3 regions of the Vibrio sp. 11986-1-5 genome follow, and region 2 is predicted to be linked to each of the others. Evidence: predicted binding sites of a transcription regulator. Region 2 holds the regulator's gene; each other region holds the start of a gene.

The links. The regulator PurR, encoded in region 2, represses purine synthesis genes. The targets are predictions, from matches to a motif close to TNANGNAAACGTTTNCNTNA.
Region 1: purM (phosphoribosylformylglycinamidine cyclo-ligase) is a predicted target of PurR. The motif match lies at 1,444-1,463, and genes of this name have one in related genera.
Region 3: pckA (phosphoenolpyruvate carboxykinase (ATP)) is a predicted target of PurR. The motif match lies at 1,358-1,377, and genes of this name have one in related genera.

What each region holds. Positions count from the first base shown of each region.
Region 1 covers NZ_CAWNVW010000011.1:77,751-80,953, reverse strand. Annotated here, with positions in the region: gene rluF (23S rRNA pseudouridine(2604) synthase RluF) at 1-668, shown strand, start outside; gene upp (uracil phosphoribosyltransferase) at 731-1,357, opposite strand; gene purM (phosphoribosylformylglycinamidine cyclo-ligase) at 1,525-2,565, shown strand; gene purN (phosphoribosylglycinamide formyltransferase) at 2,569-3,203, shown strand, end outside.
Region 2 covers NZ_CAWNVW010000011.1:519,703-522,905, forward strand. Annotated here, with positions in the region: gene AACS00_RS05335 (TfoX/Sxy family DNA transformation protein) at 1-260, opposite strand, end outside; cyclic di-GMP riboswitch class I at 377-459, opposite strand; gene purR (HTH-type transcriptional repressor PurR) at 661-1,668, opposite strand; gene elyC (envelope biogenesis factor ElyC) at 2,044-2,850, opposite strand; gene cmoM (tRNA uridine 5-oxyacetic acid(34) methyltransferase CmoM) at 2,966-3,203, shown strand, end outside.
Region 3 covers NZ_CAWNVW010000051.1:232,723-235,925, forward strand. Annotated here, with positions in the region: gene hslR (ribosome-associated heat shock protein Hsp15) at 1-306, shown strand, start outside; gene hslO (Hsp33 family molecular chaperone HslO) at 326-1,216, shown strand; gene pckA (phosphoenolpyruvate carboxykinase (ATP)) at 1,555-3,183, shown strand.

The DNA.
Region 1 (3,203 bases), 440 kb from region 2:
TGACTAATGACGGCGATATCGTTAATAAAATTTTACGTGCCGGTAATAACCACGAAAAGGAATACGTGGTACGGGTCAATAAACCCATTAGTGCAGAATTTATTCGTCAAATGTCTGCGGGGGTCAATATTCTTGATACCGTTACCCTGCCATGTAAAGTCGTTCAAGAGACCCAGTACTCATTTAGAATAATCCTTACCCAAGGATTAAATAGACAGATTCGTCGCATGTGTGAAGCATTGGGCTATGAAGTATTTAAATTGCGCCGTGTACGTATTATGAATATCACACTAGATGGCATACCGAATGGTCAATGGCGCTATTTAACCGATACGGAAGTCAATGAGATACTCGCGATGTGCGAAGGTTCAGTCAGTACCGAAGAAGCCTCAAAAACCGATAGTTCAGGCCAACAGATCCGCAAAGCCACCGATGCAAAATTGTTTGATAGTCGACTGGCGCAATCCAAAACCACCTCCGAAGCTCCCCATAAAACTTATCAGGGTCGTCAAGCCAATGAGTTTCGTCATGTGCCAAACTCAAAGAAAGGCCGAGAACAGCGTAAGCAACACGGTAACGAGAAACAAAACAATAATACCGATCGCGCTGCACGCCGTAATCCAACCAGAAAAACTGGCACGCTGAGCTTAAAAAACAGCCAAAGCTGAAACATGATGAGGAGCCTTAGCTCCTCATCATGTTTATATTACTTAGCGAATGAAAAACGCGGTTATTTAGTACCAAAAATCTTATCGCCAGCATCGCCTAAACCAGGCACGATGTAGCCTTTGTCATTGAGTTTCTCATCAATGGCGGCGGTGTACAGTTCAACATCTGGATGAACTTTTTGTAACGCTTCAATGCCTTCTGGCGCAGCGACCAAAACGAGCACTTTTATTTGATTACATCCTTTCTCTTTGAGAAGATCAATCGTTGCAATCATCGAGCCACCAGTCGCCAACATAGGATCAACCACCAGCGCAATACGCTCTTCAATATTCGATGCCAGTTTATTAAAGTAAGGCACTGGTTCAAGAGTTTCTTCATCACGGTAAATACCGACAACGCTAATTCTTGCACTAGGAATATGTTCTAATACTCCATCCATCATACCAAGACCCGCGCGTAGAATAGGCACCACGGTGACTTTCTTACCTTTAATTTGATCAACAGCAACAGGACCATCCCAACCTTCGATGATCACTTTTTCTGTTTCAAAATCTGAGGTCGCTTCATAAGTTAATAAACTGGCAACCTCAGTCGCTAGCTCACGAAAACGTTTAGTGCTGATTTCACCTTCTCGCATTAGACCCAATTTATGTTTGACTAGAGGGTGTTTCACTTCAACAACTTTCATTTTCATCTCCGGCATAATTTAAATAAACTTTTCGATTATACACGCATTTCTACCTATTTTAAGCGTTTAAAGCTGGATAAAAAAACTGACGCAAACGTTTTCCTTTTTGATTTAAGCCCTGTAGAATAGCGGCGTTTTCATATCCAATTAGATCGAGGACTTCCCCCGTGAGCGGTAACAACACTTCTCTTAGCTACAAAGATGCTGGCGTAGATATTGATGCAGGCAACGCACTGGTTGAACGAATTAAAGGCGCAGTAAAGCGTACTCGTCGTCCTGAAGTTATGGGTGGCCTTGGTGGCTTTGGTGCCCTATGTGAACTTCCAAGCAAATACAAGCATCCCGTTTTGGTTTCCGGCACTGACGGCGTAGGCACTAAACTGCGCTTAGCTTTGGATATGAAAAAACACGACACCATCGGTATCGATTTAGTGGCGATGTGCGTCAATGATTTGATTGTACAAGGTGCAGAACCCCTGTTCTTTCTTGATTACTATGCGACCGGAAAACTGGACGTCGATACAGCAGCAGATGTCGTCTCTGGGATTGCCGATGGCTGTGTCCAGGCAGGATGCGCGTTAATCGGCGGAGAAACAGCAGAAATGCCCGGCATGTACGAAGGTGAAGACTATGATGTAGCCGGATTCTGTGTTGGTGTGGTTGAAAAAGAAGCGATTATCGATGGTTCAAAAGTGGCTGTGGGTGATGCACTTATCGCTGTCGGTTCGAGCGGTCCTCATTCTAATGGCTATTCACTGATCCGTAAAATTCTTGAAGTCTCTGGAGCTGATAAGAATGAACTCTTAGCGGGTAAAACCATTGGCGAACATCTACTAGAGCCAACTCGGATTTATATTAAATCAGGCTTAAAGTTGATTGCAGAGCATGATATTCACGCCATTTCTCATATTACTGGTGGCGGTTTCTGGGAGAATATCCCTCGTGTATTACCACAAGGTACTAAAGCGATTATTGATGGTAGTAGTTGGCAATGGCCAGCGATTTTCACTTGGCTACAAGAGAAAGGTAATGTGGCAACGCGTGAAATGTATCGTACGTTTAACTGTGGTGTCGGCTTAGTGATTGCTCTGCCTCAAGACCAAGCACAAGCAGCGGTTCAACTGCTACAGCAAGAAGGTGAAACGGCATGGGTTATCGGTGAGATAGCTCAAGCACAAACCAATGAAGAGCAAGTAGAGATCAAATAATTCATGAAAAGTATTGTTGTTTTAGTTTCAGGAAATGGTTCCAATTTACAAGCGATCATCGATGCTTGTGAGACAAGTATCCATAATGGCAAAGTAACGGCTGTTTTTTCAAACAAAGCAACAGCATACGCTTTAGAGCGAGCGAAAAAAGCGGGAGCCGCAGCGCACTTTATCGATCCTAAAGCCTATGATACTCGTGATGCATTTGACGCTGATTTAATGAAATGGATGGATGAATATTCGCCAGATTTGGTCGTACTCGCTGGCTATATGCGTATCTTAAGTAGTGATTTTGTTCGTCATTACTTGGGGCGGATGATCAACATTCATCCCTCATTACTGCCTAAGTATCCGGGATTAAATACTTACCAAAGAGCGATTCATGCTGGTGATGAAGAACACGGCACTAGCGTCCACTTTGTTACCGAGCAATTGGATGGCGGCCCGGTGATTTTACAAGCCAAAGTGCCTATTTTTGATAACGATACGGTAGAAAGCCTGACTGCTCGAGTACAATCTCAGGAATATCGGATCTATCCCTTAGTCGTACAGTGGTTTGTCGAAGGACGCTTAGCCATGACAAACGGCAAAGCCCTTTTGGATGGTCATATTTTAGGAATTCATGGCTACGCGGATCA
Region 2 (3,203 bases):
AGCCAACAGGTATCAGGTAACGCAAAGTATTTAGTCACCACAGGAAAGCCCCGTTTTTTATAAACATAGGGCAGATAGCCTCTTGCGGAAAAAACTTTGACCGATTCATCGTCAGCTCGAAGATGCAGTTGATTATTGACAACTAAAGCGAACATGGTGTCATCGACAAAAATCCCGAAGCCACCAAACATTGAGCGCGACTTGACCTGGCCAAGCAGTTCGAATAGTCGCATTGAATCTTTTAATACGGGTTTATCCATGCTGTTATTCTCGGTGTATTAAGCAATTCGCCAGCAAAATCAGGTCCGAGAAAATAGCAAAAAGTCAAAAAGCATAATAGTAAGGGGAGTTGACTTCTTCTTTTGGCTATTTTGTCATCGGCAACCCCGCTACCTACCACTTTGGTTTAGGCCGGAGGCTTTGCGTCCCATCTTTTCAGATGGTTTGCCCTGTGCGTGACACGTTTCATTATTGACAAAATAGTATAACGTGGATGTATAAAATAAACAAATCATTGAATAAGTATCACACTCAGTCATCACTAGTATGCCTTTTATTTCATTGGTAGTGTGAATGGTTTGGGTATTAATAGCTCCAATCATAGCCTAGAGTTATGATTGGAGCTTGTGATTTATGATGGGGTAATGAAGTGCTTATCTATTAATTAGTGAGTTTTTTGACTGAATCACGCTCAACGATTTCTGGGTGCATTTCAAAAATACGTCTCTCATGTTCTTTATCTTTAATACGTTCTAACAATATTTCAAAGGCATTTTTACCTACACGGCGTTTAGGTTGGTGCACAGTGGTCAGTGGTGGAGAAAAATATTCAGCTAACTCAATATTGTCATAACCAATAACAGACATATCGTCTGGTACGCGTACGCCACGTTGCTGTAAACGGCTGATTAAGCCTAATGCCATGGTGTCATTAAAGCAAAACACCGCAGTAGGGCGTGTATCCATCGCAATGATTTTATCCGCGGCCAGAACGGCAGTATCGCATTCGAAGTTACCTTCTAAGATCCAATCTTCTTTAACGGTTAGGTTAGCTTCTGCCATGGCACGACGAAAACCGGCAATACGCTCCTGACAGGCGGCTTTAACAAAGTGACCGCTTAGACAAGCGATTTCAGTGTGCCCATTTTCGATCAAATATTTTGTAGCCAGATAACCCCCTTCTTCAGAGTTATCAATGATTTTATCCGCTTGTGACGTTTGTGGGCCCCAATCCATAATAACTTTAGGGATGGAGGGATGACTGTCTAACATCTCAAGTAACTCTTCCGTTAAATCGGAGCACATGACCAACATACCGTCGACCCGCTTTTCAGCAAGCATGCGAATATAATCACGCTGTTTCTCGTAGATACCACCAGTATTACAGAGAATGAGTGTGTAGCCTTGGCGGTAACAATAACTTTCAACCCCATCGATTACTTCAGAAAAAAATAAGTTGGTTGATTGAGTCACTAGCATACCGATTGTACGCGTTGTATTACATTTTAAGCTGCGTGCGACCGCGCTCGGTGCATAATTCAGCTGTTTAACAGCGTCCAAGACTTTTTCTTGGGTGGTTTCTGCCACAAAACGAGTTTTATTGATGACATGAGATACGGTTGTTGTTGATACGCCCGCTAGGCGTGCAACGTCTTTAATCGTAGCCATAAAATTATCCTGTCGATGACTGCTCGGTGTTGAGACAACTGGAGCAGTAGTTGTGTGCCCGAAAATGCAATCATCCTACTAGGGAGTGTGATAGACGAGAGGTTTGCCAAGGGTATTACCGGAGCTGCCCTTTATGCAAAGTCTCATGATTCGGGTATAGGCTAACGTCAGCCTAAAAGTAATAAAAACACAAAAACCGCTGTTAAATAGCGGCCTATTGGTTACATTTAATCTTGTTGATAACCAGCAAGATTCTAGACTGCAACGCAGTAACTCGCAATCAAATTCGGCCCATAATCCTTCCATTTAATGCTAAATAGGTACAATGTTTATCAAGTTGTGCACACCACCACTTTTCGACTGATAACGAGAAAATCAGTTACCCTCTATCATAGGTTTTGATTCAGGCAACTTAGGTTCATGAGTGACCCAGTCGCGCATCGTTTGCCAAATGAGCCCCATGGTTTCATACCAATATCGTTCAGTTTGCTCTAAATAGAGCGCTCTTGGGGTATATTTATCCCAAGCTTGGCTGATATTAGTTTGAGCTAGATAATTGGTTGGTGCTGGGATTGGGTTTAGCCCAGCAGATTGAAACTCATTGATTGCTCGGGTCATGTGACTGGCCGAAGTGACCAGAACTAAAGTGCGCTGCTGAACAAAAGCCGCTGCTTGTCTCGCTTCTTCCCACGTATCTTGCGCGGTTTCAAGCAAAATAATGTCCGATTTAGCAACACCAAGCGCCAGCGCAACTTTAGCCAACATACGTGCATGGCTAATTTCACTACCTCCTGTATAGCCGGACAAGATAAGTTTTGAACCGGGATACATTCGCATGACACGAATACCTTCCGTCAGACGCATTAAAGCGGCTCGAGTGAGTTCTGAGGTTGGTGGAATGCTATCATCAACGACATGACCATTACCTAGTACCATTACGTAATCGATAGTACCTTCAACTGGTAAAAAAGCGCTGTACTGACGCTCCAAAGGCATCAATAACTGACTGGAGATTGGTTGAAAAGAAATGGCGAATAAACTGGACAAAGAAAACAATACTACTAGGCAACCAGTTTTACGCTTAGCGGTAAACATAATCAGCATTAAGCCGATAAAACCAATCAACAGCAGCGCTGGTAATGGCATCAGTAGAGAAGAAACGATTTTTTTCAGCTCAAACATAGATTAAATAGTCCGAAAAAACAGCACTTGATAATAAAATCAGCGAAAGGTCCTTTATTCCTGCCATTCCTATGACAGAATAGCAGCACGATTTATTATCATAACTCAAGCTACTGTGACTGAAGATCGCAATTTCGACGATATTGCCCACAAATTTGCAAAAAATATTTACGGCTCTGACAAAGGCGAGATTCGTCAAGTCATTGTTTGGGATGATCTCACGCAAATTTTGACCCATTTTAACGGCCAAACAACACCACTGCATGTTTTGGATGCGGGCGGTGGCCTTGCGCAAATGTCGCAAAAACTCGCGAGGCTTGGTCATCAGATTACATTATGTGATCTTTCGCAAG
Region 3 (3,203 bases), on a different contig from region 2:
GAGATGGTTGAAGGGGGCAAAGTTCACTATAATGGTCAGCGAAGCAAACCCAGTAAAGCGGTTGAAGTTGGCGCGATGATTACCTTACGCCAAGGCAACGAAGAAAAAACCGTTGTTATTGAACAGATTACTCAGCAGCGACGTGGTGCAGCCGAAGCGCAAATGTTATATAGCGAGACCGCAGAGAGTGTCGTGAAACGAGAACGCCAAGCGTTACTTCGTAAGCTCAATGCCCACAACCCAAGTCCAGAACGGCGCCCAGATAAAAAACAGCGTCGTGATCTTCTTAAATTCAAACATCAATAAATCAGTCGGATCATTCACTATGACAACACAAGTAACCCCCAACAATCTATTACATCGCTATCTGTTTGAAGACTTATCGGTGCGTGGTGAATTGGTGCAACTCAATGATGTTTACCAACAAATTATCACCAGTAAAGATTACCCAGCCCCAATTCAACGCTTACTCGGTGAGTTACTGGTCGCGACCAGCTTACTCACCGCGACACTAAAGTTTGAAGGATCCATTACCATGCAACTGCAAGGTGATGGTCCCGTTTCATTAGTCGTGATCAATGGCGATAACCAACAAAAAATGCGTGGCGTCGCTCGCTGGGATGGGCAAATTGCCCCTGATGCGACTTTGCATCAATTGGTCGGTAACGGTTATTTAGTCATTACCATTGAGCCTAAAAAAGGTGAACGTTATCAAGGTGTGGTCGGACTTGAAGGAGATGACTTAGCGCAGGTACTCGAGGGTTACTTCTTACGCTCTGAGCAATTAAAAACACGTTTATGGATCCGCACCGGTGAACACGATGGCAAACCTCACGCTGCAGGTATGTTGTTGCAAGTGATGCCTGATGGTACGGGCACTGAAGAAGACTTTGAACACCTAGAACAATTGACGAATACCGTTAAAGACGGTGAGCTGTTTGGTCTCGAAGCCACCGAGATCCTCTATCGTCTTTATAACCAAGAAAAGGTGCAACTTTTTACGCCACAAGTCGTCGAATTTGTTTGTGGTTGTTCCCGAGAACGCAGCGCAGCGGCGATCATCACTATCGCCCAAGAGGAAGTTAACACGATTCTCGCCGAAGAAGGTGCTGTCTCTCTCCACTGCGATTATTGTGGGACAACGTACTCTTTTGATAGCGCCCAAGTCAGTGAACTCTTTGCTCAAAGCGCATCCGATCGCCCAACCCTGCATTAATTTTCGTTGCTCAACAAGCACGATAAAATCGCTTTACAGCCAGCATTTTGCTGGCTTTTTCATACAAAAATCTGCAATAAATCAATCATAAAATATACCGTACGGCATACTTATTTTCTTTTGAATATTAATCATTTACGCTAGCGCAAAGGTTTGCGTACACGATAGAATAGTGAATGCCAGTATCTGTGACGGGTTGCTTATAATCTTAGAAAAGGCATGGGTAATATTTGAGCTAGCTCCCTGTTTTTTCGGTACCCCGTTGTTAGCATGGTAAGCAGATAACAATTACAAATAGTTACATAAAATCCCTACAAAATCCTTATAAGGAGCACCTAATGACCGTTATGGAACATACCAAGGCTGCACAATTAGATCTTACCCAATATGGAATTACCAACGCGACAGAAGTGATCCGTAACCCAAGTTACGAGTTGTTGTTCGCTGAAGAAACTCGCTCAGATTTGACTGGCTATGAAAAAGGCATTGTAACAGAGCTGGGAGCCGTCGCTGTTGATACGGGTATTTTCACTGGCCGATCACCGAAAGATAAATTTATTGTCAATGACGATACCACTCGCGATACCTTATGGTGGACCTCCGATCACGCCAAAAATGACAACAAACCCATTAATCAAGCGGTTTGGAATGATCTAAAATCTCTTGTTACTAAACAGCTATCAGGCAAACGTCTATTCGTTATTGATGGCTATTGTGGCGCTAACCCAGATACTCGCCTTAATATCCGCGTGATTACTGAAGTCGCTTGGCAAGCCCACTTCGTAAAAAATATGTTTATTCGTCCAAGCGATGAAGAGCTGGCAACCTTCAAAGCTGACTTTGTGGTCATGAACGGCGCGAAATGCACTAATGATAAATGGCAACAACAAGGACTAAATTCGGAAAACTTTACCGTATTTAATCTAACCGAGAAAATGCAGCTGATCGGCGGCACTTGGTACGGTGGTGAGATGAAAAAAGGTATGTTCGCAATGATGAACTACTTCCTCCCATTACAAGGTATTGCTTCAATGCACTGCTCAGCCAATATGGGTAAAGACGGCGATGTGGCGATTTTCTTCGGCCTATCCGGTACAGGCAAAACCACGCTCTCTACTGATCCGAAACGTGCTTTGATCGGTGATGATGAACATGGCTGGGATGATGACGGTGTGTTCAACTTTGAAGGCGGCTGCTACGCTAAAACCATTAAGTTATCCAAAGAAGCTGAGCCCGACATCTATAATGCGATTCGTCGTGATGCATTACTAGAAAACGTCACTGTACGTGGTGATGGTTCCATTGATTTCGATGATGGTTCTAAAACTGAAAATACCCGTGTCTCTTACCCTATTTATCATATCGAAAATATTGTTAAGCCAGTCTCTAAAGGCGGCCATGCCAATAAAGTGATCTTCCTTTCTGCCGATGCTTTTGGCGTATTGCCTCCAGTATCGAAACTGACCCCAGAGCAAACGAAGTACCATTTCCTATCTGGGTTTACCGCTAAACTGGCGGGTACCGAACGTGGCATAACCGAACCCACTCCTACTTTCTCGGCGTGTTTTGGTGCAGCTTTCCTCACTTTACACCCCACTCAGTACGCCGAAGTACTCGTTAAACGTATGGAGCAAGCTGGCGCAGAAGCCTATCTGGTCAATACTGGCTGGAACGGTTCTGGTAAACGTATCTCGATTAAAGATACTCGTGCGATCATTGATGCCATTTTGGATGGTTCGATTGAGCAAGCACAAACAAAATCGATTCCTATCTTTAATCTAGAAGTTCCAATTGCTTTACCAGGTGTTGATCCTGCGATTTTGGATCCTCGTGATACCTACGTTGATCCATTACAGTGGGAAAGCAAAGCCAAAGATCTGGCTGCTCGCTTTATCAATAACTTTGCTAAGTACACAGACAACGCGGAAGGCAAAGCGTTAGTGAGCGCTGGTCCACAACTTGATTAAGCAACTCTAACTAAACTAGC